One region of the Pseudomonas sp. 10S4 genome, then DNA from elsewhere that is predicted to be linked to it. Evidence: riboswitches for the same ligand, from Rfam matches in the RefSeq annotation. Region 1 holds a riboswitch; the other holds the start of a gene.
What was found. A riboswitch is a leader RNA that binds a small molecule or an ion and turns the genes downstream of it on or off. The one in region 1 is predicted to bind cobalamin.

Region 1 (14,782 bases):
CGCATCGCCAAAGCTGCAATGGAAGAAAATCTCGCCGACACCCAACAAGACCTCCTTCGGATGCGTTGTTGCGCTTGTATCAAGCCTGGGCCGAGGGCGAAGCCGGGTTGTTGCTGACTGGCAACGTGATGATCGACCGTCGCGCCATGACCGGTCCCGGCGGCGTCGTGCTGGAGGACGAGCGGCACCTTCAACGTTTTCGTCAATGGGCGACCATTGGCCGGGCCGGTGGCGCGCAGTTCTGGGTGCAGCTCAACCATCCTGGCCGCCAGACCATGGCCAACCTTGGTCAGCAGGCCTTGGCGCCATCGGCAGTGGCGCTGGATCTTGGTGGGTTTTCGAAGATGTTCGCCGAGCCGAAGCCGATGACCGACAGCGATATCACCGAGGTGATCCAGCGCTTCGCCACCAGCGCCGCCCTGGCGGAAAAGGCTGGGTTCACCGGCGTGCAGATCCATGCGGCCCACGGATATTTGCTCAGCCAGTTTCTTTCGCCGCTGACCAACCGCCGCACCGACCAATGGGGCGGTTCACTGGAGAATCGTGCGCGCCTGCTACTCAATGTGGTCAGCGCAGTTCGCAACGTTGTGTCGCCGCAATTCTGTGTAGCGGTGAAGCTCAACTCTGCAGATTTCCAGCGCGGCGGCTTCGATGTCGACGATGCCAAACAAGTGATCCAGTGGCTCAACGAGCAGCAGATCGACTTGCTGGAACTGTCTGGCGGCAGCTATGAAGCCCCGGCCATGCAAGGCGAAGCGCGGGACGGCCGGACCCTGGCCCGAGAAGCGTACTTCCTGGAGATGGCCGGCGAACTGGCCAGCGTGGCGCGCATGCCGGTGATGGTGACTGGCGGGATTCGCCGTTTGGCCATCGTTGAACAAGTGCTCGACAGTGGCATCGCCATGGCCGGGATCGGTACCGCGATGGCAATTGAACCGCACCTGGTCAAACACTGGCGCGAAGGCCGGAACAGCCACCCACAACTGCCTCCAATACAGTGGAAGCGCAAACCCTTGGCCGCATTGGCGAGCATGGCGGTGGTGAAATTCCAGTTGCATCGCCTGAGTCGTGGACTCAAGCCTCGGCCGCAAGTCTCGGCGTTATGGGCATTGATCCGCGATCAGGTGTACATCGCCCGGCGCACCCGTCAGTACAAACAGGCCATGGCCAAGTAATCGTTAATCGGGGTGAGTCATGATCGCCATTGAGTTGTCCTCTTTTAATCCCGAGGACAACTCATCGATCACTGGAGCACCCCATGGCGAAAATCACCATTGCCCAGCAACTGGCAACCACCCTTGAACAGGCCGGCGTCAAACGCATCTGGGGCCTGACCGGCGACAGCCTCAACGGCCTGACCGAAGCCCTGCGCACCATGGACAGCATCGAATGGATGCACGTGCGTCACGAAGAAGTCGCGGCGTTTGCCGCCGGGGCCGAAGCGGCGGTCACCGGGGAACTGGCGGTGTGTGCCGGCAGTTGCGGGCCGGGCAACCTGCACTTGATCAACGGGTTGTTCGACTGCCACAAAAACCATGTGCCGGTGCTGGCCATTGCCGCGCAGATCCCCTCGTCCGAAATCGGCCTGAACTACTTTCAGGAAACCCATCCGCAGGACCTGTTCAAGGAATGCAGCCACTTCGTCGAACTGGTCAGCAACCCGGCGCAGATGCCGCAGGTGCTGCACCGGGCGATGCGTAGCGCGATCCTCAACCGTGGCGTCGCGGTGGTGGTGATTCCCGGTGACGTGGCATTGCAGGAAGTCGAAGACAACCTCAAACCCTGGCCGGCTCTATCCAAGCCGCGCACCCTGCCCGCGCCTCAGGACCTGGATCGACTGGTCGAACTGCTCAGCCAAAGCAAAGCCGTCACCCTGATGTGTGGCGCCGGGTGCGCTGGGGCCCACGATCAAGTGGTGGCGCTGGCCGATGCCCTCGGCGCGCCGGTGGTGCATGCCTTGCGCGGCAAGGAGCACGTGGAGTGGGACAACCCGTTCGACGTCGGCATGACCGGGCTCATCGGCTTTAGCTCCGGGTATCACGCGATGCTCAACTGCGACACGCTGGTGATGCTTGGCACCGACTTCCCGTACCGGCAGTTCTACCCCACCGACGCCACGATCATTCAGATCGACCACGACCCTCAGGCCCTCGGTCGGCGTACCACGCTGGACCTGGGCATCGCCGCTGACGTCAGCGAAACCCTCGCCGCGTTGCTGCCGCGCCTGCCATATCGCGGCGACCGGAGTTTTCTGGAATCGTCGCTCAAGCATTACGAGAAGGCACGCCAGGGCCTTGATGACCTGGCCCAGCCTTCCGCACCGGGCCGGCCGATTCACCCGCAATACCTGACCCGACTGCTCAGTGAACTGGCGGATGACGACGCGATCTTCACTGCCGACGTCGGCACCCCGACGGTGTGGGCGGCCCGATATCTGAAGATGAACGGCAAGCGCCGATTGCTCGGCTCGTTCAACCACGGCTCGATGGCGAACGCCATGCCGCAGGCCATTGGCGCGCAAGCGGTGTTTCCTGATCGGCAGGTGATTTCGTTGTCCGGCGACGGTGGTTTCAGCATGTTGATGGGGGATTTCATCTCACTGGCGCAGTTGAAATTGCCGGTGAAAATCATCGTCTACGACAACGCTTCATTGGGCTTCGTCGCCATGGAAATGAAGTCCGCCGGGATGCTCGATACCGGTACAGACCTGCACAACCCGGACTTTGCGGCGATGGCCAATGCCATGGGCATTCTCGGGATTCGGGTCGAGGAGTCGCAAGCGCTGGAGCCGGCATTGCGCCGGGCAATGGCCCATGACGGGCCGGTGCTGGTGGACGTGATTACCGCGACTCAGGAACTGGCCATGCCGCCGGCAATCAAGCTTGAGCAGGCCAAGGGGTTCAGCCTGTACATGCTCAAAGCGGTGATGAGTGGACGTGGCGATGAGGTGATTGAGTTGGCGCGGACTAACTGGTTTCGCTGAGAGGTGGTGTTGAATTGGCCGGCCCCATCGCGAGCAAGCTCGCTCCCACAGGTGATCTGGGTGATGGCAGCGATCACCTTCACACCGCAGAACCAATGTGGGAGCGGGCTTGCTCGCGAAGGCGCCGTTTCAGCCGACATCGATGTTGAATGAACCAGCGCTTTCGCGAGCAAGCCCGCTCCCACAAGGGGTTCTCTATCGTCCGGAGAATCGCAACCTGGACAGCTGCCGCAAATCCCCTTCCAGATAGTAATCATTGGTCCAGCTGTCATCCGCCGTCAAAGGCTGGACTTCCTTGAGCGCCAGTTTCTTCGCAAAGTACCTGAACCGGTAATGCTCATAAAACCGCAACAACTCCAACCCGTAACGGTCCGCCAGATCCGTATCGCCGCGAATGATCAGGAAGTTCTCATCATTGCCGTCGCTCGCCGACACGCTGAGGTTGTGGCTGCCGCTGATGATGGTCGGCGCGTCCGTGGTGAAGTCGGTGATGATGGCTTTGGTGTGTACCAGCAGATCGCCCTTCTGGCCTTTCATGTTTTCCTTGAGCCAGCCTTCCAGCCCGGTGTTGAGCAGTGCGGTGGCGGCGAACTCGGCGGTGCGGTCAGCATGGAAACCGGTGATGCTGCTGGCGGTGTTTTGCAGGCCGTAGCGCAAAATATCGTCGTGGGGCTGGCCGAGCAACGCATTGAGGATCTCGTCGGGCAACGCAAACGCCGTAACGAACAGCACATCCTTTTTCGCCGCGTTGATGATATCGACGAATTCCGTCAAATCACCCTGGCCCGAGCGCGGCGAGAAGCCGACAAACAGTGGCTGCGTCGGGTCCATCGGGTTGTTTTTGGTCAGCCAGGTTCGCGTGGCACCGACGTCCGCCGGGTTCGCCCACACCTCCTCGAAGGTTTGCAGGTAAAGGGTGCCGATTCGCACGTCATCCAGCACATGCACCACGTTGGCCTGACGGTAGACACCGTTGGCGGTGAAATTGGTGCTGCCACAAAGCACCGCTTGCGGCTGGTGCTCGCCGCCACCATCCACTTTGCTCAGGACAATGAACTTGTCGTGGAAGATGCTGTGGGTGACGCGTCCGCGCTTGTTTGCCGCCGGGATTTTTTCCAGGCTGGCCTCGTTCATCGTGGTGTCAGAATCGCCCGGTTTCGCGTGATACAGCACCCGCACCTTGACCCCACGGGCGAACGCGGCGTTTACCTCATCGATGATCGACTCTAACTGGTACTCGTAGATGGCGATGTCCAGCGCCCATTGATCGTCCAGCGCACGCTTGATAAACCCCAACAGGCGCCCAAGCAAACCGTTTTCCAGCCATTGTTGCGCAGCGATGGGCCAGTCTTCGATGGGCAGGTTTTTGTTGGCGCTGATCTGGGCGTCGAGGTCCGGAAACTTGCGCTGGAACGCCTGACTGGCGGCCACGGCCCGGTTGAAGATCACGCTCTGGTTTTTCGGCAGGCCATTGTCGGCGGTGATCGACAGCTCCAGAAGCTCACCCAGTTGCACCGCATCGGGCGTGCCGTAGGCCAGGTGGACGCGGTAATTCATCGTCGTCCCCGGAATAACGGCGTAATCGGCCCAGCGAAACTTCTGCAGCGGCGCGATATCGCTGGGGGTGGCGGCGTATTGGGGGAAGGTATGGACCTTGCCGGGAAAGGTCAGGCTGTTGAACAGGAACTCCCAGGGTTTGTCGCCCTGCTGTTTTTCGATGGCAAACCCCAGCAAGCCTTTGCGGCGGGGATCGGCCAGGTCCATGGCCAACAACACGCCGTTGGTGCCGGCGTAGGCTTTGACGCGGAAATCATCCTGACTGTTTGCGACTAGAACGCGCATGGGTCACTCCTGTGAATGGGTTGGCTTGGTTAGCATAGGGTATGCGATGCCGATTTGGGGGGCTGATCCTAAAGCGAGAGGATGCTTTCGCGAGCAAGCCCGCTCCCACAGGGGATCTCTGTCACAGCGAAGATCCCCTGTGGGAGCGGGCTTGCTCGCGAAGAGGCCGGCACAAACACCCGAGTACTCAGCCTGAAATCAGCTCATCAATATGCCGATACTCAGCCCGCAACTCGCTAGCCATCACCTTAGCCCGCCCAAGCCGAATCGGCCCGCGCTCGATATCAATCAGCAGCCCCGGACATTCCAGCACCGGCAACCCCGGCCATTCCTTTAACCGCCCATCAGTCACCAGCAACAACCGCTGTTGCTCCGCCGGAAAGCGTTTCTGCCGAGCGCTCAACCACTGCCCCGCCTCACTCAGCGCCGCGAGCAACGGCGTGCCACCGCCCGCGCCCAGCCGATCCAGCCAGTCGCGTAAACCGCTGGAAGCCTTCAATCCTTGCACCTGCCACTTCGGCGCGCTGCCGCTGGCAGTCAGTAACGCCAGACGCGCCCGCTGCCGGTAGGCGTCGTCGAACAGTTGCGCCAACAAGCCCTTGGCATCGCTCAACGCCTGATGACGCCGGGTCGAGGCCGAAGCGTCGACGATCACCAGCCAAAGTTCGTGGGCCGAACGAGTGCGCAAATGAAACAGCAAATCTTCATGCTGACGCGGGCGCCCATTGAGCAAGGTGCCGGGCCAGTTGATCGAACCTTGGGGTGCGGCGCGGCGCTTGCCTTGTCGGCCATTGTCCAGCCGTCCGGCGCGGGGTCTGGCATTCGCCCCCGCGTCAGATCGAGGGCGAATGCCTAGGGCTTTTTGGCCAGCTCGGCACGTCACGTCGGGCGCCGACCGGGAGTGCCTGGGCGGGCATTTCGCCCCACTGGCCCTGGCCTTCGCTCGGGTTGTCGTTTTGGCTGGAGGGCGCCTGGCTTTGTTGCGGTGCCGGTGGCGTCTGTTCGCGGCGGCGATGGCGCAAGGCAAACTCGGCGACCGCGTCGATATCTTCCTCGGCAATCGCTTTTGCCCCGCGCCAAGCCGCATGGGCCCGTGCGGCGCGCAGCCAGACCAGATCGGCGCGCAGGCCATCGACACCCGCAGCAAAACAGCGCTCGGTGATCTGCGCGAGCGCTGCGTCATCCAGAGGGATGCTCGCCAATGCGCTGCGCGCCTGCTGGCAGCGTCCGCGCAGGGATTGCTGCTGGTTTTCCCACTCAGCGCAGAAGCTTTGAGGATCGCTGTCGAAATCCAGTCGCCGACGGATGATCTGACCGCGCTCGGCCGGTGCGGTGTGGCCGCTAAGCGCGACGTTCAGGCCGAAGCGGTCAAGCAGTTGCGGACGCAGTTCACCCTCTTCCGGATTCATGGTGCCGATCAGCACGAACTTCGCCGAATGCCGATGGGAAATGCCGTCACGCTCGACCAGGTTGGTGCCGCTGGCGGCCACATCGAGCAGCAGGTCGACGAGGTGATCGGGCAGCAAATTGACCTCATCGACGTAAAGCACGCCGCCGTCAGCCTTGGCCAGCACGCCGGGGAAAACTGTGCACGACCCTCGCTCAGGGCGGCGTCGAGGTCAAGGGTGCCGACCAGTCGCTCTTCGGTGGCCCCCAAAGGCAAGGTGACGAATTGACCGCTGGCGAGCAGGTCGGCGAGACCCCGAGCGAGCGTCGACTTGGCCATGCCGCGCGGGCCTTCGATCAGTACGCCACCGATTTTCGGGTCGATAGCGGTCAGGTACAGCGCGAGCTTCAAATCGTCGGCGCCGACCACGGCGGAGAGCGGGAAATGGGGGTGTCGGTCATTATTAAATCTCGGTCATGGTCGGTAGGTGCATCAGGCAAACCTCCCACAGGGGGTAAGCGTGCTAGCTGTCTTCTTCTATATCGAGCAACAAATTCTCCAGCGCCTCGCGGTACTCACCTGGCTCTTTCCACATCCCCCGCTGCTGCGCCTCGAGCATCCGCTCAGTCATATCACGCAAGGCATGCGGGTTGTGCTCGCGGACAAAATCCCGGGTCGCCGGGTCCAGCAGGTAGGCATCCGCCAGCAACGCGTACTGGTGATCGTCGATCAACTGCGTAGTCGCATCAAAAGCAAACAGGTTATCAACCGTCGCAGCCAGTTCAAAAGCGCCCTTGTAGCCATGCCGTTTGACCCCGCCGATCCACTTCGGATTCGCCGCCCGGGAACGTATCACCCGGTTCAACTCTTCCTTTAACGTGCGGATCTTCGGCAAATCCGGCTGGCTGTGATCGCCGTGATAACTGGCCACCGCTTCGCCGCTGAGGCTTTCCACGGCGGCGAGCATACCGCCCTGGAACTGGTAATAGTCATTGGAATCGAGCAAGTCATGCTCGCGGTTATCCTGATTCTGCAGCACCGCTTGCACCTGGCTCAGGCGCTGGGCGAACTGTTCACGGGCGGCGGTGCCTTCGTCAGAACCGCCATAGGCGTAACCGCCCCAGTTCAGGTACACCTCGGCCAAGTCCTCGCGGCTTTGCCACAGGCGCCCGTCGATGGCGCCCTGCACTCCCGCGCCATAGGCACCGGGTTTCGCCCCAAAAATCCGCCAACCGGCCTGACGCTGGGCCGCGTCTTCATCCAGACCCGAGGCCAGCAACGCTTCACGCTCGGCGCGAACCTTGGCAGCCAACGGATTGAGATCGTCCGGCTCGTCCAGCGCGGCGACTGCTTGCACGGCAGCATCGAACAGCCGGATCAGGTTGGCGAAGGCATCACGAAAGAACCCCGACACCCGCAAGGTCACGTCCACCCGCGGGCGGTCCAGCAAACTCAGCGGCAGGATTTCAAAGTCGTCGACCCGCTGACTGCCCGTCGCCCAGACCGGTCGCACGCCCATCAGCGCCATAGCCTGGGCGATGTCGTCGCCGCCGGTGCGCATGGTCGCCGTGCCCCAGACCGACAGGCCGAGCTGACGCAGGTGATCGCCGTGGTCCTGCAAGTGCCGTTCGAGAATCAGGTTGGCCGACTGGAAGCCGATGCGCCACGCCGTAGTGGTCGGCAGGTTGCGCACGTCCACCGAATAGAAATTGCGCCCGGTGGGCAGTACATCGAGGCGACCGCGACTCGGTGCACCGCTTGGCCCGGCGGGGACGAAACGACCGCTGAGGGCGTCGAGCAAGCCGCGCATTTCCGCGGGGCCGCAAGCGTCCAGTCTTGGAGCGACGACTTCGCGGAGGCCGTCGATGATCGCATTCACGTCAGCCCAACCCGCCTCCTGTGGGAGCGAGCCTTTGTGGTGAGGGGCTTGCCCCCGTTGGGTCGCGAAGCGGCCTCAAAAGACGGGACTGCTGCGCAGTCCAACGGGGGCAAGCCCCTCGCCACAGAGGCTCGTATCCTAAGGGGCCGGGTTGGGCTTGAGGCTGGTTTAAGGTCTGCGAAATCAGTTGCGCGGCGAACAATTCCAGACGCTCACGGGTATCACCCGCCGTGCGCCAGGCTTCATCGCTCACCTGTTGCAGTTCGGCCGGTCTTGGCCCGGTCCACGGATCGGCCAAAGAGCAATCCAGCGGATCAAAGCCCAGCACAAACGCCTTGGCCAACGCCCGCAGCAAACTCGATTGCGCACCACGCCCGTCACCACGCGGAATCCGCAGCAAGGCCAGCAACGTATCAATGCGTAAACGCCCGGTCGGCGATTCACCGAAGATGTGCAGGCCATCGCGGATCTGCGATTCCTTCAAATCACACAGGTAGGTATCCAGACGCGGCAACCAGATCGCCGCGTCGGCATCGCTATTCAGTTTTTCGTCGAGTTGCAGTTCGCGGTCGATGTGGGTGTCGCGCACCAGTTGCAGGATGTCGCGCTGCAACTCCCGGGCGCGGCGCGGATCGAGCAACTGCGCCTCGTAATACTCGTCCGCCAACAGTTCAAGGTTACGTAGTGGACCGTAGGTTTCGGCCCGGGTCAGCGGCGGCATCAGGTGATCGATGATCACCGCTTGCGTACGCCGCTTGGCCTGCGCGCCCTCGCCCGGGTCGTTGACGATAAACGGATAGATGTTCGGTAGCGGCCCAAGCAACGCGTCCGGCCAGCAGTTTTCCGAGAGCCCGACCCCCTTGCCCGGCAGCCATTCGAGGTTGCCGTGCTTGCCGACGTGGATCACGCCGTGGGCGCCGTAGGTGTTGCGCAACCAGAAATAGAACGCCAGATACCCGTGGGGCGGCACCAGGTCTGGATCGTGATAGACCGCGCTCGGATCGACCTGATAACCCCGGGCTGGCTGGATGCCGACGAAGGTCAGGCCGAAGCGCAAACCCGCAATCATCATCCGTCCGCCACGGAACATCGGATCGTTTTCCGGCGGGCCCCAACGTTCCAGCACCGCTTGGCGATTGGCTTCAGGCAGTGCGTCGAACATCAAAAGTAGTCGTCCAGCGCCAGACTTTGCATGCATGGGCGCTGGTCGAGGGTGTCGAGGTCATTGCTGACACCACCGAGCAATTGCTGGATCAACGCGGTGCCGCTGTCCGGTAGTTCGGCCGGCAGCGGGTAGCCTTCTTTATACAGCGCACGCAGGATGTTCAGCGCCGCCGCCGGCGTATCGAGACCGACGCCGTTGCCGATGCGACCATCGCGCGTCGGGTAGTTGGCGAGGATCAGCGCGATGCGTTTTTCGCCGTTGGGCACCCGCGCCAGATCGATCCAGCGCCGCGCCAGTTCGGCGACAAAGTCCATGCGCTCAGGTTGCGGCCGGTAGCAGACCACGTCGGACTGACTGCGCTCGCTGCGCCAGGCCAGATCCTTGAAGCTGATCGGCCTGCTGATGATGCGCCCGTCGAGTTCCGGCAGCGCGATGTGCATCGCCAGATCGCGTGGGCCGAGGCCTTGTTCGCTGGCGCGCCAGCCGGGTTCGTTGTCCTGGGCGCAGATCGCCTGGATCACTGGAATGTTGCGGCGAAACGGCCGCAAGTGCGGCGCTTCGGGGCTGGATTGGGCGAAACCGGTGGTGTTGAGAATGACCGCCGCTTCGACTTCGTCCAGCAAGTCCTCGACCACTGTCAGGCAGCCGGGCTCTTTCAAACTGGCCAGCGCTATCGGCAACGGGTTCAGCCCCGCCGCCTGCAAACGCTGGCAGAAAATATCGATGAAACCGGTGTTCGCCGCCTGCAAATGCGAGCGATAGAACAGCACCGCCGCCACCGGTTGATCAGCCTGCCAGTCGGCTTGCCAATCGCTCAGTTCAGCGGGGCTTTTATTCGGGTGGTAGATCGCGGTGCGCGGCAGGGTTTGCGGCTCGGCCCAGGCGTAATCGCGATCCAGCCAGCGATTGGCCAAACAGCGGAAAAAATCCAGGGCGTTGGCCATGCCGCCCTGACGCAGAAACTGCCACAGACGATCGCGGTCTTGCGCAACGACGGTGCTCAAGTCGCTGAGCTCGGGGTCCGGGCGGTCATCGCCGGGCACCAGAATCAGTTGCACACCCCGCTCGGACAGCTCGACGAGCCGCTCGACGCCGTAACGCCAATAGGCGATGCCGCCGTGCAGCGAGATCAAAATCACCTTGGCGTGACGCAGCACTTCGTCGACGTACAAGTCGACCGAAGCGTGATTCTGCACCTGCATCGGGTTAGCGAAGCGCACGCTCGGGTAGTCATCGGGCAACTGCTGCGCCGCTTCGGCGAGCAGCGCCAGGCTGGAATCGCCGCTGCACAGGATCACCAGTTCGGCGGGGGTTTGTCCGAGGTCGGCAATGTTGTCATCCGACACGAAACCGCCGGGCTGGGTCCTAAGCAAATGCATGGCTTAAACGCTGAGCGCGGCGCGCAATTGCGCTTCGAGTTGAGCGGCATCCAGTTCCTGGCCGATCAACACCAAACGGGTGGTGCGCGCTTCTTCGGCGCCCCACTGACGGTCGAAATGCCTGTCGAAACGCGTGCCCACGCCCTGGATCAGCAAGCGCATCGGCTTGTTCGGGATCGCGGCGAAGCCTTTTACGCGCAGGATGCCGTGCTTGACCACCAGTTGGGTCAACGCATCCATCAGCAGGCTTTCGTCGGCTTGCGGCAGCTCGATGGAGATCGAGTCGAAGGCGTCGATGGTCATGATCATCATGGTCGTCATCACCTTCACCGTGGTGATGGTCGTGATGGCTGTGACGGCTGTCGATGTGTTCTTCGAACCGGCGCCGAGGCCGATCACGCACGTCCAACGGCACGCGGCCGCTGCTGGCTTCGATGATTTTTACTGCGGGCGGCAGTTCTTCGGCGACTTCAAGGCGCACGCGGGCCAGGTCTTCAGGGCTGATCAGGTCAGCCTTGTTGAGGATGACCAGGTCGGCGCTGGCCAGTTGGTCGGCGAACAGTTCGTGCAGCGGCGATTCGTGGTCCAGGTTCGGGTCGAGTTTGCGCTGGGCGTCGACTTGGTCCGGGAACGCGGCAAAGGTGCCGGCGGCCACGGCCGGGCTGTCGACCACGGTGATAACAGCGTCAACGGTGCAGGCGCTGCGGATTTCCGGCCACTGGAAGGCTTGCACCAGTGGTTTTGGCAGGGCCAGGCCCGAGGTTTCGATCAGGATGTGGTCGAGGTCGCCGCGACGGGCCACCAACTCGCGCATCACCGGGAAAAATTCTTCCTGGACGGTGCAGCACAGGCAGCCGTTGGCCAGTTCGTAGACGCGGCCGTTGGCTTCTTCTTCGGTGCAGCCGATGGAGCACTGCTTGAGGATTTCGCCGTCGATGCCCAGCTCGCCAAACTCGTTGACGATTACCGCGATGCGGCGACCTTGCGCGTTGTCGAGCATATGGCGCAGCAAGGTGGTTTTGCCCGAGCCGAGGAAGCCGGTAACGATGGTGACGGGGAGTTTGGCCAGTGTTTTCATCGGATGCCCTTTGGCAAGGTGGCGGGCATACGGGACGACGACCGCGGCGAAGGATGCGCGGAAGATTTCGCCACCGGATCACCCCGCCCGGTTGTAGTGAGAATTCGTTTCGAGGCAGGTCTCCTGGCTGACGGTGTGCCTGTCGTTAGACTGGCGTTTGCTGCGCCTTCCCGCGGGCTCCATGGCTGGAGCGTGCAGTGGCGTGGCAGCGAACATCACCGTTCACAGTTGCGGGGGCAGCCGCGGCATCGACCGCGTTCCCTTCTTAGCTTCGGCAAACGCCGAAGAACCTCGAAAGCGCAAGGCTACGCATGGTGTGGGGGCGGGTCAATGTTCATGAGACGCTAGCGATCCCCTGTGGCGAGGGAGCTTGCTCCCGCTCGGCGGCGAAGCCGTCGCAAGACTTGCTTGCAACATTTGTCTGAAGGAATGAAGGGGGTCGCTTCGCAACCCAGCGGGAGCAAGCTCCCTCGCCACAAAAGCTAACTGAGAACCCTTGCCAATTGACTCCCCCGCCCCGCCCATGGTCTCCTGTGCGCCTTGTTACGGGTGCCCTTCACAGGGTGAAACGGGAAACCGGTGAATCATGTGCTTTACTCTAAAGCCATGTCAGTCCGGTGCTGCCCCCGCAACGGTAAGCGAGTGAAGAATCAGATCCACTGTGCCAGCAGTTCGGCATGGGAAGGCGATTCTTGCAGGTTCCGGCGTAAGCCTTGACCCCTCGCGAGCCCGGAGACCGGCCCGCAACACAAAGTGACCAGTACGATCACTGAATAACAAACCCGCGGTGGGCGGGCGCTGTTTAAGTCTCTGCGCGCACGCTCGCAGGGGTTTGCATGCGCTCTATTCACCCGCTGACAGACCAGAGGGAAGCGCCATGTCGATCATTAGCAGCACCGACCACAGCACTGCAAGCACCACCACAACCCTGAGCCAACGCCTGACCGCCGCCGTTTGCGCGTCGATCCTCGGCGCGTGCCTGGTGTATTTCGCCGGTTTCTCGCACATCGAAGCGGTGCACAACGCTGCGCACGATACCCGTCACAGCTCCGCGTTCCCGTGCCATTGAGACCTGCTGACATGATCAAGCGTATCGCTCAAACCGCAGGTTTCACCGGGCTGCTCGCCGCCCTGCTGCTGACCCTGCTGCAAAGCTTCTGGGTCGCCCCGCTGATTCTTCAGGCGGAAACCTACGAAAAATCCGAACCTGCCGCCGCTGTAGCTCACGAGCACACCGAAGGCGCCATGGCTGCTCACACCCACGACGCCGAAGCCTGGGAGCCGGAAGACGGCTGGCAGCGCGTGCTGTCGACCACCGGCGGTAACCTGGTAGTCGCGGTTGGTTTTGCGCTGATGCTCGCCGGCCTGTACACCTTGCGTGCACCGACCAAAACCGCTCAAGGCCTGCTCTGGGGCCTGGCCGGTTACGCGACGTTTGTGCTGGCGCCGACCCTCGGTCTGCCGCCGGAACTGCCGGGCACTGCCGCCGCCGATCTGGCGCAACGGCAGATCTGGTGGGTCGGCACTGCGGCTTCTACCGCTGTCGGGATCGCGCTGATCGTGTTCAGCCGTCACTGGCTGATGAAAATCTTCGGGGTGGCGATTCTGGCGGTACCGCATGTAATCGGCGCGCCACAACCGGAAGTCCACTCGATGCTGGCCCCGCAAGCCCTGGAGTCTCAGTTCAAAATCGCTTCGCAGTTGACCAACGTGGCGTTCTGGCTGGCCCTGGGCCTGATCAGCGCCTGGTTGTTCCGCCGCAAAAGCGATGGCCAATACCACGCATGACGGATAACAGCGCAGCGCCGACCTTAGTGGTCGGCCTGGGCTGCCAGCGCGGCTGCCCCGCCAGCACGTTGCGGGCGCTGTTGGATCAGGCATTACAGGCGCATCAAATCGAACTTCGTGCGATCAAGGCCCTGGCCAGCATCGACCTGAAACGTGATGAGCCTGGCCTGATCGAATTGGCCGCGCAGCTTGGGCTAGAAGTGATGTACTTCAGCAGCGAACAATTGGCCGGTTATCAGCCACAGCTCAGCCACCATTCGCAGATCGCCTTCGAACGCACCGGCTGCTACGGCGTAGCGGAAAGTGCCGCCCTGGCACTCGCCGAACACTTGGCCCAGGCACCGGCGAAGCTGCTGATTCCCAGGCAAAAATACGCTCAGGCCACCCTCGCATTGGCCAGTGCCGCGTAAAAACCCGATAATCCCCACCTTCGATCATGAGCAATCTTCATCTGAAGCCTTGCACAGCCCTTTTTCTCACAGACTCTTTTTTCAAAGGAACGGACGATGACCGTCTACTTCATTGGCGCAGGTCCCGGCGACCCGGAACTGATCACCGTCAAAGGCCAGCGGCTGATTCGCAGCTGCCCGGTGATCATCTATGCCGGCTCCCTGGTGCCGGCTGCCGTGCTGGACGGCCACCAGGCTGAAACGGTGGTCAACAGCGCCGAACTGCACCTGGAACAGATCATCGAACTGATCAAAACCGCCCACGCCAAGGGGCAGGATGTGGCCCGTGTTCATTCGGGCGATCCGAGCCTGTATGGCGCGATTGGCGAGCAGATTCGTTACCTTCGTGAACTCGATATACCGTTCGAAATCATCCCGGGCGTCACGGCTACCGCCGCCTGTGCTGCGCTACTGGGCGCCGAACTGACCTTACCGGACATCTCGCAAAGCGTGATCCTGACCCGTTACGCCGACAAAACCGCGATGCCGGCCGGCGAAGAGCTAGGCAGCCTGGCGCAACACGGGGCGACCATGGCGATTCATTTAGGGGTCAATCATCTGGAGAAGATCCTCGCCGAATTGCTGCCGCATTACGGCGCCGACTGCCCGATTGCGGTGATTCACCGCGCGACCTGGCCGGATCAGGATTGGGTGGTGGGGACGCTGGCGGACATTGCCGCAAAGGTCGAGGCCAAAGGGTTTCGGCGTACGGCGTTGATACTGGTGGGTCGGGTGTTGGGCAGCGATCAATTTAGTGAATCGTCGCTGTATCGCGCGGGGCATGCGCATCTCTACAGGCCCTGAGTTCACACACAACCCTGTGGCGAGGGGG
Region 2 (14,782 bases), 1.2 Mb from region 1:
AACACACTGATCGCCGCGCCGCCGGTGACGAAGTTGTGCAGCATCTGCCCGGTGACTTCCTGGGGAAACGCCGACACCCCTTCAGCGACCACACCATGATCACCGGCAAAGATCGCGATCCACAGTTGATCGAGGCTCGGTTTGACCTGCCCTTGCAATCCGGCCAGTTGCACGGCGACCGACTCCAGCCGACCGAGGGAACCGGCCGGTTTAGTCAGTTGCTGTTGACGGGCTTCAGCCTGCTCAACGACTGCTGCATCGATCGGCTTGCACGGGTTGAGCCACCAGGATTGAGTCATAACGCATTACCTTTAAGAGTCAGGGGCAGGCCGGCGACGGTCAGGACGACTCGCTGACAGCGCTCAGCCAAGGCTTGATGCAGCCAACCGGCTTCATCGACATAGCGGCGAGTCAATTCGCCCAGCGGCACGACACCCATTCCGGTCTCGTTGCTGACAAAAATAATTTCGCCCGACAGCGACGCCAGGCAGTCCAGCAAGGCATCACGCTCGGCCGTCAGGCGCTCGGGGTTGTCGAGCATCAGCAGATTGGTCAGCCACAGGGTCAGGCAATCCACCAGCAGGCAACGCTCGGCACTGGCGTTTTCGCGCAGGACGCGGGCCAGCTCAAGCGGTTCTTCGATCAGCGCCCATTCGACGGGGCGACGGGCGCGGTGATGAGCCACCCGTTCGTTCATTTCGCCGTCCAGCGGTTGGCTGGTGGCGATGTAGGTCACCTGGAGCTGGCTGTCAGTGGCGAGTTTTTCAGCCAGGCGACTTTTGCCGGAGCGGGCGCCGCCGAGGATTAGTTGGAGCATGGTTTATTCCTTTATATGGGCGGTGAGGCGAATTACGCCTTCGCGAGCAAGCCCGCTCCCACAGTTGATCGCATTCCAATGTGGGAGTGGACTTGCTCGCGAAGGGGCCATCAAACCCACCCTAAAACCCACAGAGCTCACGCAACAGCGCGGTATCCAAATGCTTCTCCACCAAATCCGCCAACCGCTCGATATCGCGTTCGCGCAAGGCGTGATAATCCACCGCCTGCACGTTCTGCAATCCGGCCCAACGCAACAGCGCACTGCTCGCCGCCGGTGACTCAAACAGCCCATGCAGGTAGGTGCCGAAAATCTGCCCGTCGAGACTTTGCGCGCCATCGCAGCGACCATCGTCCAGCTGCACAGCAGCGTTTTCCAACGCCGGTCCAGTGGTTACGCCGGCATGGATTTCGTAGCCACTGACCTCGGCATTTTCCAACGCCAGACGCCCGCGCACATTGCGCAACTGCTTCTCTGCTTCGAGCAAGGTTTCGAACGCCAGCAAACCCAAACCGGCACTGGAACCCGGCGCGCCCTCGAGGCCCAGCGGATCGTGAACCTGCTCACCAAGCATTTGCAGGCCGCCGCAGATCCCCAACACTTTGCCGCCGTAGCGCAAGTGTCGGGAGATCGCGGTGTCCCAGCCGTTGGCCCGCAGGTACGCGAGGTCGCTGCGCACACTTTTCGAGCCCGGAAGAATAATCAGGTCAGCGGCCGGAATCGCTTGGCCGGGACCGATGAATTGCAGGTCCACTTGCGGATGCAGGCGCAGTGGATCGAAATCGGTGTGATTGCTGATGCGCGGCAGTACCGGCACCACCACTTTCAGCACTTGGTCAGCCTTGTCGGTCTGGCGTTGATCGATGCCGTCTTCAGCCTCCAGGTGCAGGTCCATGACGTAGGGCAGGACGCCGATCACCGGTTTGCCGGTGCGTTCTTCGAGCCAGTCGAGGCCCGGTTGCAGCAGGGCAATGTCACCGCGAAAACGGTTGATGATGAAACCTTTGACCCGCGTCTGCTCGCTCGGCGACAGCAGCTCAAGCGTACCGACCAGATGGGCGAAAACCCCGCCGCGATTGATGTCGGCGATCAGCACCACCGGACAGTCCACGGCTTCGGCAAAGCCCATGTTGGCAATGTCACCAGCGCGCAGATTGATCTCGGCCGGCGAGCCCGCGCCTTCGACCATCACCACCGGATAAGCCGCGCTCAGCCGTTCATGTGAGGCCAGCACCGCTTGCATCGCGATGGCTTTGTAGTCGTGATAGGCGACCGCGTTCATGGTGGTGACGGCGCGACCATGAATGATCACTTGGGCGCCGGTGTCGCTGTTGGGTTTGAGCAGCACCGGGTTCATGTCGGTGTGCGGTTCAAGGTTGGCGGCCTGAGCCTGCACCGCTTGCGCGCGGCCGATCTCGCCACCATCAGCGGTCACGGCGCTGTTCAACGCCATGTTTTGCGGCTTGAACGGCACAACGCTGACACCGTGGCGCGTGACCCAGCGACACAACGCCGTCACCAGCGTGCTTTTACCGGCGTCGGACGTAGTGCCTTGCACCATCAACGTAGTCATCGGGTTTCCTTGGCGAAGGCTTGCAGGGCTTGCTCGAGGCGAGCCTCTTCAGTTGCATCAGCCGGCAAGCCAAAACGCAGGCTGCTGTTGTGGGTGAACAACCGCAGCAAGATCCCGCGCCGAGCCATAAATGCATGCAGCTCTTCGGCGCGCTCAGTGATCAGCCATTGAAACAAGGCACAACCGCCCTGCGGCTTAAGGTCATATCGTTCCAGCAGCGCAGCCAGGCGCTGACTGGCCTCGTCGCTGCGCACCCGTTGCCGGGCGTGCCCTTCAGTGTCCTGCAAACAGGCCTGGCCCAGCACCCGGGTCGGGCCACTGACCGCCCACGGTCCGACTTGCTCAGCGAGCAATCTGAGCAACTTGCGCTCCGCCAGGACGAAACCCAGCCGTACCCCGGCCAGGCCAAAAAATTTGCCGAAAGAGCGCAGCACGATCAGCCCGACCTGATTGGCAAACGCGGCCAGGCTCAGGTGCGGCGTGTTGTCCATGAACGCTTCGTCCACCACCAGCCAGCCACCGCGCTGGGCCAGCCGCGAGTGCCAGTCGAGCAGACGATTCGGGCTCAGGCTCAGGCCCGTGGGATTGTTCGGGTTGACCACTACCAACACATCGAGGCTGTCGAGAAAGAAGTCGACTTCCTGCTCCAGCACTTCGCGCACGATGTAACCGTTACGACGCCACGCCTCGGCGTGTTCGGCATAACACGGCGACAGCACGCCGACCTTACCGGCCCGGCGCAGACGCGGCAGCAACTGGATCGCCATCTGCGAACCGGCGACCGGCAACACCTGGGCGGCGCCGTAGTAATCACAAGCCGCCTGCTCCAGACCGTCATCGGTTTCCGGCAACCGCGCCCAGGCTCGTAACGGAATTTCAGGAATCGCAAATGGCCAGGGTGCCAGGCCACTGGACAGGTCGAGCCAATCAGCTTCGGCGATGCCGTATTCGAGCGCCGCCTTACGCAACCGGCCACCGTGCTCAAGCATAGAATTCAGCCCCCACGCAGAGAATCAGCAGCCATAACCATACGCCGCGCTGGACCAATTGCCAGCCACGGTCGATGGAGTCGGCATCCGCTGGCGCGCCTTCACCGAGTTGTGGACGCTGATGCAATTCACCGTGATAAATCGCCGCCCCGCCCAGCTCGACACCCAGCGCACCGGCACCGGCCGCCATCACCGGGCCAGCGTTCGGGCTGTCCCAGGTCGGGCCCTGGGTACGCCAGCATTTCAATGCGAGTCGGGTTTTGCCCAACAGTGCGTAGGTCAACGCCACCAAACGTGCGGGAATGTAGTTGAGGACGTCGTCGATTTTCGCCGCCGCCCAGCCGAACCGTTCGAAGCGTTCGTTGCGATAGCCCCACATGGCGTCGAGGGTGTTACTGAGTCGATAGAGCACCACGCCCGGCGCACCGGCCACGGCAAACCAGAACAGCGCAGCGAACACCGCGTCACTGCCGTTTTCCAGCACCGATTCGGTGGCGGCGCGGGCGACTTCGGTTTTATCCAGCTCACTGGTCTGGCGGCTGACCAGATAACCCACGCGTTTACGCGCTTCGTCCAAGTCATCGCTGCGCAGGGCCTTGGCCACCGGCTCGACGTGTTCGCCAAGGCTGCGCATGCCGAGGGCGCAATACAGCGCCAGAATCTCGACCACCCAACCGACATAAGGCGCCCAGGAAAGCGCCGTAACCAACAAGGTCAGCGGCAACACCGCGATCACCCACGCGGTGACGCCGTGACTGCGCCAACCGCGACCGCCGGAGTTGAAACGTTGCTCGATGCGATCGGCAAAACGGCCGAACGCCACCAGCGGATGCCAGCGTTTGGGTTCACCCAGCAGCGCATCCAGCGCAACCGCGGCGACACTCAATAACGCCACACTCATTGACTCACTCCCCAATAGTTTTCATACAGCAATTCACTGAGCGGGCGCGCCTGCGCCCAGCCTTCGAGTACCAACATCGGCGCCGGATAGAATTCCTTGACCGGACCCAGGCAAAGAACCGCCAGCGGTTTGGCACCGACAGGCAAACCCAGCAGGTCCGCCAGAGCTTGCGGCTCGAACAGCGACACCCAGCCCATCCCCAGCCCTTCAGCGCGGGACGCCAGCCACAAATTCTGGATCGCGCAGGACAGCGACGCCATGTCCATTTCCGGCAAGGTGCGGCGACCGAAAATGTGGCGTTCGCGATCATCCATCAACGCTGCTACCAACACTTCGGCGCAGTCGTTGATGCCTTCGACCTTGAGCTTCATGAACTCGTCGGTGCGCTCGCCGAGGGCTTCGGCAGTGCGGATGCGTTCTTCTTCTACTAATAACTGGATCTTGCCGCGCAGGGCTCGATCGCTGATGCGGATGAAGCGCCATGGCTGCATCAGGCCGACGCTGGGTGCCTGGTGCGCGGCTCCGAGCAGGCGCCGCAGCAATTCAGGCTCGACAGTGCCGCCGCTGAAGTGGCGCATGTCGCGGCGTTCAGCGATGGCGCGGTAGACGGCGGCGCGTTCGGCTTCGGAGAAGGCGTTGTCGGTCATGGCCGCTTCGCGAGCAAGCCCGCTCCCACATTAGATGGCGTGCTGCCTGACGAAACGCGGTCAACTGTGGGAGCGGGCTTGCTCGCGAAGGCGGCCTCAAGATCAGGCGCAAACAGAGCGGCAATCGCCGACGGATTCGACGGGAAATAAAAGTGCACATAAGAGGCTGTCATCCGCCCCTCACGATAAACCGCCTCCGCCCCGCGCCCGCCATTCGGGCTCAGGCCCCGGGCAATCGGCTCAAGCTCAGTGCTGGTCAACGAGTGATGATAGGTGTGCCCGCGCAACAAACCTTCGGGCAACTCGACCGCTTGCAACGCCAACGCCGCCAGACGTTTTTGCATCACCGCATCCCCCGCCAGCAAGCCGACCAGTTCAGCGCGAGTGCCGTCGACATCGGTTAAGGAATCGAGCAGATACAGCATGCCGCCGCACTCGGCCAGCAATGGCTTGCCCGCCGCATGGTGTGCGCGAATAGCGTTGAGCATCGAAGTGTTTTGCGACAGGGCGACATGGTGCAGTTCAGGGTAGCCGCCGGGCAAATAGAGGCTGTCTGCCTCCGGCAACTCGGTATCGCGGATCGGCGAGAAAAATGACAACTCGGCACCCATCGCCCGCAGCAAATCCAGGCTCGCACCGTAGGTGAAGGCGAACGCTTCGTCACGGGCCACGGCGATGCGCACACCCGCCAGCAACGGCTCGGCGCTGATCACATCCGGGGCGGCGAATTCGACGGCCGGTGGTAGCGCCACCTCGCAACTACTGGCCAACGCATCGGCCGCCGCATCGAGGCGCAGATCGAGATCATTCAACTCGCTGGCCTGCACCAACCCGAGGTGACGGCTCGGCAGTTCGATCCCGGTTTCCCGGGACAACGCACCGTACCAACGCAAGCCTTCGGTCAGGCTGCCTTCAAGCAATTGCGCATGACGCAAGGTGCCGACGCGGTTAGCCAACACGCCGGCAAACGGCAAGTCCGGCTGATAACGCGCCAAGCCCAGGGCCAACGCACCAAAGGTCTGAGCCATGGCGGTGCCATCGATCACGCCAAGCACCGGCACACCGAAGTGTCGCGCCAGGTCAGCGCTGGATGGCGTACCGTCGAACAAGCCCATGACCCCTTCGATCAGAATCAGGTCCGCTTCACCCGCCGCTTCCCACAACAGCCGACGGCTTTCCTGCTCGCCGACCATCCACATGTCCAGTTGATAGACCGGCGCACCGCTGGCGCGCTCGAGAATCATCGGGTCGAGAAAGTCCGGGCCGCATTTGAATACGCGCACCTTGCGCCCCTGATTGCGATGCAAACGGGCCAGCGCAGCAGTGACAGTGGTCTTGCCCTGACCGGAGGCCGGCGCGGCAATCAGTACCGCCGGGCAATGACGTGGTTGATTCACAGCTCGACGCCTTTTTGCGCTTTGATCCCGGCCTGGAACGCGTGTTTGATCACGTTCATTTCGGTGACGGTGTCGGCCAGCTCGATCATTTCCGGCTTGGCGCCGCGACCGGTGACCACCACGTGTTGCATCGGCGGACGGGCCTGCAAGTCGCTGAGGACTTGATCGAGATCGAGGTAACCGTGTTTGAGGGCGATGTTCAGTTCATCGAGCACAACCAGACCGATCGACGGATCGCGCAGCAACTCGCGGGACACGGCCCACGCGGCTTCGGCGGCGGCGATGTCACGCTGGCGGTCCTGGGTTTCCCAGGTGAAGCCCTCGCCCATCACGTGAAAACGCACTTGCTCCGGGAAGCGGCGGAAGAACAACTCCTCGCCTGTGCTGTTGCGTCCCTTGATGAACTGCACCACACCGCACTGCATGCCATGGCCCATGGAACGGGCGAGCATGCCGAAGGCCGAGCTGCTTTTGCCTTTGCCGTTGCCGGTCAGCACCAGCAGCAGGCCGCATTCGTTCGGCGAATTGGCGATGCGTTCGTCAATCACGGCTTTTTTACGCAGCATGCGCGCCAGGTGGCGTTCGTCACGATCGGGGGTATCAGTCATGGGGAGCTCTCCGTTGAGGCTGGATAACGGCGGGCAGGCACAAGAATAGATGGCAAGAAGCCTGGCATCGCCCACCGTGATGCCGCTGGATGGATCAGGCCGGTCTCCGGGCTCATGAGCGGCATTACGCCTGGCTGCGCGCCTTCCCATGTCGAGTTAAGACACAGTGGCTCAGGCGCAGCTTTCTCTCATTTACCGTTGCGGGGGCAGCGCCGGGATCGTGGTTCTTCATCTATGGAAGAAATCACTCACCGGCTTCCCTGTTTCACTCTGTCGACCGCGGTCACAGAGCACCTGAAACAAGCCGCGAAGGTTAGAGGGTTGGGGGTGGAGCGTCAATTAAAGCCGGGGCGCCATCCGGCGAAAAACTGCCGTCGATCAATTTACTGACGCCAATCTTGCGCCACACTCCCAGCAGTGATATCAAAGAGCCACAACTCACAACACAATAACAAGGGTGAGCCACATGCAAGGCATGATCATCAGCAATCCGAAGCTGGAATTCCTGCGCCCGCTGCTGGAACGCTGGTTTGACTGTATCGACCGTTACAACGCCGTGCGCGGCGATAACGACACACCTTACTGGTTCGACGAAAAAGCCAACCTCGGGCTGCTCTCGGCCGCCGCGTGGATGGCCGAAATGGTCACGTTGCAACAGACGCCGAGCCGCAAACAGACCGAAGAAGGCGAACGCAATGCCCGAGCCGATTTGTTGATTGCCAGCAGCGAAGCTCGCGCTTTTATTCAGGCCACCCAGCGTTGGCCACGGGTCAATAGCCTGAATCTGACGCAAGCCCTGGCCGATATCACCAGCGAGGCGAAGCGAATCAGCCACGCCAGCGACCTGAAACTCGGCTGCCTGTTCGCCGCGCCACAAAAAGCCCAGCACAGCGCCACCCCGGAAGAACTCCAGGACATGGTCGACGACCTGCAAAAGGAACACACCTGCGCCGTGGCCTGGTATTTCCCTTACGCCTATCGCAAGTTGCGCAACGAAGCCGGCAACTATCACCCTGGTATCGCCGTACTGTTCAAAGAGGCCCGTGGTTGACGGGTTGAACCATCGCGTCTTTTCTCTTCTCTATGATTAAGACAATGCATTCATAGGGAAGAAGATCAGCATGCTCAAGCTTCAGTTCGTTCTCGTCATCGCGCTCGCCGGAGGGCTCGCCGCCTGTGGTGAATCCTCCAGCCTGCAAGTCTCGGACGGCACCGGACCGTCGCCCAAGCTGCCAGAACCGAACAAGACCCTGATCCCTACAGTCAACATCGCCCCGGCGATCGGCTGGCCGGCCGGCACCAAACCCACTGCGGCCGCAGGGACGCAGGTCGCGGCATTTGCCGAAAACCTCGATCACCCGCGTTGGCTCTACGTGCTGCCCAACGGCGATGTGCTGGTGGCCGAAACCAACGCACCGCCCAAACCCGATGACAGCAAAGGCATTCGCGGCTGGGTGATGACGAAAGTCATGGGCCGCGCTGGTGCCGGCGTACCGAGTCCGAACCGCATCACGCTGCTGCGGGACAAGGACCACGATGGCGTGGCCGAAACCCGCACGGTATTCCTGGAAAACCTCAACTCGCCATTCGGCATGACCCTGGTCGGCAATGACCTGTACGTCGCCGACACGGATCGCCTGCTGCGCTTCCACTATGAAACCGGCGATACGACGATCAAGTCACAGCCCATTAAGGTCACCGATCTGCCGGGCGGCACGATCAACCATCACTGGACCAAAAACGTCATCGCCAGCAAGGACGGCAGCAAGCTGTACGTGACGGTGGGCTCCAACAGCAACGTCGGCGAAAATGGCCTGGCGGCCGAAGAAGGTCGCGCGGCGATCTGGGAAGTGGATCGTGCCACCGGCAATCACCGGATCTTCGCCTCGGGCCTGCGCAACCCGAACGGCATGGACTGGGAACCGAACAGCGGTGCGCTCTGGACCTCGGTCAACGAGCGGGATGAAATCGGCAGTGATCTGGTGCCGGACTACATCACCTCGGTCAAGGACGGCGCGTTTTATGGCTGGCCGTTCAGTTATTACGGGCAACACATCGATGTGCGCGTCGAGCCGCAGAACCCGGAGCTGGTGGCCAAAGCCATCGCCCCGGATTACGCCGTTGGCCCGCACACCGCCTCGCTGGGGTTCACCTTTGCCGAAGGCAGCAAACTGCCTGCACCGTTTACCAACGGCGCATTCGTCGGCCAGCACGGCTCGTGGAACCGCAAACCGCATAGCGGCTACAAGGTGATTTTCGTGCCGTTCGCGGCAGGCAAGCCGACCGGGCAGCCGGTGGATGTGCTGACCGGATTCCTTGATAAAGATGAAAATGCCATGGGCCGGCCGGTGGGTGTGGTGATTGATCAGCAGGGAGATTTGCTGGTGGCGGATGATGTAGGGAACAAGATTTGGCGGGTTTCGGCGGCTAAATAAGCCTCCAACGCCAACACACATAACAAATGTGGGAGCGGGCTTGCTCGCGAAGGCGTCATGACATTCAACATCTCCGTTGACTGTTACACCGCTTTCGCGAGCAAGCCCGCTCCCACATTTTTAATCGGTGTCAGCGCTTACCTTTTGCGGCAAAGGGTTAAACCATCACCTATCGGCAACATCGACAGATCCACCCGCACGTCATCCTTCAAAGCTCGATTGAGCACCTGTATCGCTCGGGTGTCTGCGCTCTCCGGATTTTCCTCAAGCACCCGCCCGCTCCACAGCGTGTTATCAAACACCGCCAAACCACCGACCCGCAGCAAACGCAGGGCGTGCTCCAGATAACTCGAGTAGTTAGCCTTGTCGGCGTCGATGAAGATCAGATCAAATTGCCCTGGCTGCTCCAACAGAGCCAGGGTTTCCAACGCAGGTGCCAGACGCAGATCGATACGTTCGGCCAAGCCCGCCTCCTGCCAGTAACGCAATGCAGTGGCGTTGTAATCGCCTTGGATATCGCAACAGATCAGCAAGCCGTCGTCCGGCAATGCCGCCGCCATGCACAAAGCGCTGTAACCGGTGAAGGTGCCGACTTCCAGCAAACGCCTGGCGCCGGTGAGTTTGACCAGCAACGCGAGGAACTGCCCTTGCTCTGGCGCGATCTGCCAGCGCGCCATGGGCAGCATCTGGGTTTCGTCACGCAAACGCTTGAGCAGCGGCGTTTCCCTGAGGGAAACGTCGAGCAGGTAGTGGTACAGGGAATCGTCGAGATTGAGCGTGCGAGTGGTCATGACAGCAACCTCTGCAATCTACGGGTTACGCGCCAGGTGCTCAGGCTGCAAGACGCGCTTGGCGCTCAGGTAGGCTTTCTGCCAATAGGCTTTGGACAAGCTGTCGAGCTTCACCGTGCCGCCCGTGGCCGGGGCGTGGACGAAGCGGCCTTCACCGACGTAGATCCCGGCGTGGCTGACCTGGGAGCCGCCATTGGTGGCGAAGAAGATCAGGTCGCCGGTTTGCAGGCCTTCCTTGCCGACATTGGCAGCTTGCATGCTGATCATCTCGCGGGTGGTGCGCGGCAGGGAAATGCCGGCGACGTCACGGTAGACGTAACCGATCAGGCCACTGCAATCGAATCCCGAATCCGGCGTGTTGCCGCCCCAGCGATACGGCGTGCCCACCAGACCGAGGGCGCGAAACAATACGTCTTCTGCTTCCGGGGAGAATGCTTGGGAGGAACCGAAAATAATCGGCGCGCGAACCACCGGCGCTGAGGGCGGTGGACGGCTGGCGCAGGCGCTGAGCAGCGCTGCGAAGAACATGAGTGCGAGGCGGGCCGACATCGTCATAAGCAGAACATCCTGATCTGGCTGCGGCTTTTTCTGCCGGAAAGACAGAAAAGAAAACCGCCTGCGCAGGACGCAGGCGGTTTGCCATCAATAATAGATCAGGATTCTAGCGCCTATGCGGCAAACTTCAAGTAAGACTTTAAGTTCGCCTTACATAAAGTGTGCTTACTTGCGAGCAGTGACCACAGTCGGGGCCATCGCGAGTGCGCGTTTGGCTTCGATGAAGGTCTTGCTCCAGTAGCTGTCGCCCAGGCTATCAACCCGCACGCCACCGCTTTTGCGGCTGCTGGAATGGATGAACTGGTCATCACCCAGGTAGATACCGGCGTGACTGACGCGACCGCGACGACCGTTGGTCGCGAAGAACAGCAAATCACCAGGCTTGAGCTTGTTGCGCGCTACCAACGGGGCATCCACGTTGATCATTTCGCGAGTGGAGCGCGGCAGATTCATGCCGGCCTCTTCACGAAACAGGTAGCCGATGAAGCCGCTGCAGTCGAAACCGGCTTCAGAGGTACCGCCGAAACGGTAACGGGTACCGATCAGGGACATGCCACGTTCGAGGATGCTGTCGGCCAGAACCGGAAGCTGGTACGACTTGCCATCGGCGAAGTCTGCCAGTTCTTTTTCGGTGGCCACTTCTTCCTGATACAGAACGGAAGATTGGGCGGTAGCAGAGTTTCTAACCTGCTGTTGTTGCTCTTGCTGGGACACTGGAGAGTGCGCAGCGCAACCAAACAACAGGGTGACGAGTGCGAGAGGCACGAGGGGTGCGAAGCGATTTAGCATGGGCACGACCGTGGCTGATAGTTGTAAAGAAGGCGAGACTATGCCCGCTATCAACCTCATTTGCAAATTCAATCGATCTTTTTGTGACTTCTCGGTTTCTCGTTTACATCTAAGCGCTTAAGCCCATTTTAAACATTCGCGCAGCCTGCAACCTTGCAGGAAAGCGGATTTTCTGACGCCTGAAATATGCCGAAACCCGCTACAGGCCTTTATTTACTGGGGCTAGCTACCAACCGAGGGTTTCTTTCAGGAAGGGAATTGTCAGCTTGCGCTGAGCTTGAAGGGAGGCCTGATCGAGGCGTTCAAGTAGCTCGAAAAGCGCACTCATGCTGCGAGTACCGCGGGTCAAAATAAAATGCCCGACTTCATCGGTCAGGTGCAAACCGCGACGGGACGCACGCAATTGCAGGGCACGCAATTTGTCTTCATCGGACAGTGGGCGCATCTGGAAGATCAACGCCAGGGTGAGGCGCGATTTGAGATCCGCCAGCTTCACCGGCAGTTCACGCGGCGAGGTCGACGCAGCAATCAGCAGACGTCGGCCACTGTCACGCAGACGGTTGAACAGGTGGAACAACGCCTCTTCCCAATCCGCTCGCCCGGCGACGGCCTGTAGATCATCGAGGCAGACCAGTTCGTATTGTTCGAGGTTGTCGAGAATTTCGATGCCGCGATCCAGCAACTCGGCCAACGGCAAGTACACCGCCGGCTCGCCCATTTGCTCGAAACGCAGGCAGGCAGCCTGCAACAAGTGCGTGCGCCCTACCCCGTCCTTGCCCCAGAGGTAAATCAGGCTTTCGGTCCAGCCGGCGTCGGCTTCGCATAGCCGCTCGACATAGCCGAGTGCAGCGGCATTGGCGCCTGGGTAGTAATTGATAAAGGTAGCGTCATCACGCAGACGCACACCTAGGGGCAGCTGAATCGGTTTCATGCTGACTGAACAGTTCCAAAGGAACCGTTAGTGGCCTCTGTGTAAAGTTTGCGAAGTTTATACCCGTGAGACAGCCCGCACAATGCAGCAGACCACAAGCAAAATCAAAGGTTTGCGTTAACGCACTGGTTTTATGACAGTTTCTTTGGCGGCGCATGTGACAGCCGCGAGGGAGAAGCGGGCCGACCAGGCAAGAATCCAGGCCGCCCGCTACAAGCGATCAGTCGACTTTAAAGCTCAGGCTCGTCGACGCCGCTGTACATATCCGAATCTTTATACAAATCATGCACATGACGCACCAGCACCATGATCACCGCCGCCACCGGCAACGCCAGCAGCACGCCAGTGAAACCGAACAGCTCGCCACCGGCCAGAATCGCGAAAATCACCGCCACCGGGTGCAGGCCGATCCGGTCGCCCACCAGCAACGGCGTCAGCACCATGCCTTCCAGTGCCTGCCCAACCATAAACACCGCAACGATGCCGAGCATCGGATACAAGTCACCGTGAAACTGGAACAGGCCAGCAATCAACGCCGCGCCAATCCCGATGACAAACCCCATGTAAGGCACGATCGCCGCCAGACCGGCGATAAGACCGATCAACAGCCCCAACTCCAACCCGACCAGCATCAGGCCCGCGGCATAGATCACGCCCAGAGCCAGCATCACCAGCAATTGCCCGCGAACAAATGCCCCGAGCACTTCATGGCATTCACCGGCCAGTGACACCACGCGCTCTTCGCGATCACGAGGCAACAGGCTGCGGATCTTGGCCATCATCAGGTCCCAATCGCGCAGCAGGTAGAAGCTCACCACCGGGATCAGCACCAGGTTGGCTAGCCAACCAATCAGCGCCAGACCGGACGCGGTCGCCTGACTCAGTACCACACTGACAATGTCGGTGGTCTGGCCCATGTGCTCGCTGATCGCAGCCTTGACCTTGTCGAACTTCCAGAAATTATCCGACAGTCCGAATTTCGATTGCGCCCACGGCAAGGCAGTGTGCTGCAACCAATCCAGCATCTGCGGCGCCAACTCGTACAAGCGGAACAACTGCTTGGCGAGCAACGGTACCAACACCAGCAGCAGCGTCGTGAAGATCAAGGTGAACAGCGCGAACACCGTCACCACGCCCCAGGTCCGAGACAGGCCAAGCTTCTCCAGCCGATCCACCAGCGGATCGAACAGATAGGCCAGCAGCAGCGCCACCAAAAATGGCGTCAGGATCGGATGCAACAACCAGACAAACACGCAGAGCAGGACCACCCCGCCCAACCAGAACCAACGCCGCGTATCGGCCATCTACAACTCCCTATGCTTCTATATAAAGAAAGAAAACCTTACCAACGGAATCGCAACTGCGGCACCGGCGCCAGGACCGGTGCTACAGCGGGTACCGCGCCATCGGCCGTCGGCGGAACCGGGGCGACTGGCACTGGGGCTTCACCCGCCGGCACCTCCTGCAACTTGGCCAGGGACAACTGCGCCTTCAACTGTTCGGCGCTGCCGTTAACCCGGTAAATAATGTGATCACCGTCAACACTGACCAGGTGCCCACCGAAAGGCTCCAGCAAATGCCCGAGCGCCGCGTAACGCTCCAGCGTCATGCCCTGCACTTCCAGCAACTGCTCGCTTGAAACGCCCGGTTTGACGACAAATCGCGGCGCCATGCGCTCGCTGACCGCCAGCATCACCGCGTCGGCCAAGGCAGGCACGTCGGCGCCCTGCACACTGCCAGCCTCTTTCTGATCGCCCAACCACAGATGCCACTTGGCTTGCCACTGACCACCCTCTTCACGGGCATGCACCGCCAGCAAGGCGTCGGCCCCATAGCGCTCCGACGCGTTATGCAACGGCGCAGGGTCATTGCCTTCCAGGGTTGGCGCCGTCGCGACGAGTTGTTCGCTCAGGTCACCTAACGGCAGGCGCAACGGCAAACCACGGTGTTGCGCGGCACGACGCAACGGTGCCGCACTGGCCTGAGCATCACCGACCAGGCCTGAGCCTTCGGTGGAGTCACTCAGCCACCAGCCAAGGATCGACGGCCGATTGGCGCCCCACAAAGACAATCCGGCACGGCGCAGCGCCTGCTCGGTAGTGGCCGGGTCGAAATCGACCTTCAACACTTCCGGCGGCCCCGCATCAAAGCCGTACTGGCTGATGATTTGTTGCGGGTCCTTGCGGATCGCCGCCAGCCCCGGATTCTGTGGCGCTTTCGGGTCACCGGTCAGGCGCAACACCAACGTATCCAGCGCCGCCTGGGTCGCCTGATCGCGTACCTCCGCGCTCTGACCGCTGACAGGTTGGCGGACCTGATAAAGGTTTTTCACGGTTTCGGCATGACTCG

Region 2: linked by a shared signal. The riboswitch ahead of cobO (cob(I)yrinic acid a,c-diamide adenosyltransferase) and the one ahead of RHM58_RS23530 (CbtB domain-containing protein) in region 1 are both predicted to bind cobalamin.

What each region holds. Positions count from the first base shown of each region.
Region 1 covers NZ_CP133774.1:5,000,685-5,015,466, reverse strand. The annotation lists partial or broken gene RHM58_RS23565 (NADH:flavin oxidoreductase/NADH oxidase family protein) at 1-1,175, shown strand, start outside; gene poxB (ubiquinone-dependent pyruvate dehydrogenase) at 1,259-2,983, shown strand; gene RHM58_RS23555 (phospholipase D-like domain-containing protein) at 3,179-4,825, opposite strand; gene RHM58_RS23550 (vWA domain-containing protein) at 5,013-5,558, opposite strand; partial or broken gene RHM58_RS23545 (ATP-binding protein) at 5,659-6,641, opposite strand; partial or broken gene cobN (cobaltochelatase subunit CobN) at 6,736-10,635, opposite strand; partial or broken gene cobW (cobalamin biosynthesis protein CobW) at 10,639-11,713, opposite strand; cobalamin riboswitch at 11,809-12,022, opposite strand; cobalamin riboswitch at 12,244-12,473, shown strand; gene RHM58_RS23530 (CbtB domain-containing protein) at 12,591-12,782, shown strand; gene RHM58_RS23525 (CbtA family protein) at 12,794-13,501, shown strand; gene RHM58_RS23520 (cobalamin biosynthesis protein) at 13,498-13,911, shown strand; gene cobM (precorrin-4 C(11)-methyltransferase) at 14,008-14,754, shown strand.
Region 2 covers NZ_CP133774.1:3,827,017-3,841,798, reverse strand. The annotation lists gene cobT (nicotinate-nucleotide--dimethylbenzimidazole phosphoribosyltransferase) at 1-299, opposite strand, end outside; gene cobU (bifunctional adenosylcobinamide kinase/adenosylcobinamide-phosphate guanylyltransferase) at 296-817, opposite strand; gene RHM58_RS17925 (cobyric acid synthase) at 939-2,390, opposite strand; gene cobD (threonine-phosphate decarboxylase CobD) at 2,387-3,379, opposite strand; gene cbiB (adenosylcobinamide-phosphate synthase CbiB) at 3,372-4,280, opposite strand; gene bluB (5,6-dimethylbenzimidazole synthase) at 4,277-4,927, opposite strand; gene RHM58_RS17905 (cobyrinate a,c-diamide synthase) at 4,924-6,324, opposite strand; gene cobO (cob(I)yrinic acid a,c-diamide adenosyltransferase) at 6,321-6,932, opposite strand; cobalamin riboswitch at 7,012-7,245, opposite strand; gene RHM58_RS17895 (hypothetical protein) at 7,399-7,983, shown strand; gene RHM58_RS17890 (PQQ-dependent sugar dehydrogenase) at 8,054-9,367, shown strand; gene RHM58_RS17885 (class I SAM-dependent methyltransferase) at 9,505-10,158, opposite strand; gene RHM58_RS17880 (C40 family peptidase) at 10,177-10,713, opposite strand; gene RHM58_RS17875 (C40 family peptidase) at 10,879-11,502, opposite strand; gene hda (DnaA regulatory inactivator Hda) at 11,729-12,433, opposite strand; gene RHM58_RS17865 (AI-2E family transporter) at 12,664-13,737, opposite strand; gene RHM58_RS17860 (DUF2066 domain-containing protein) at 13,776-14,782, opposite strand, start outside.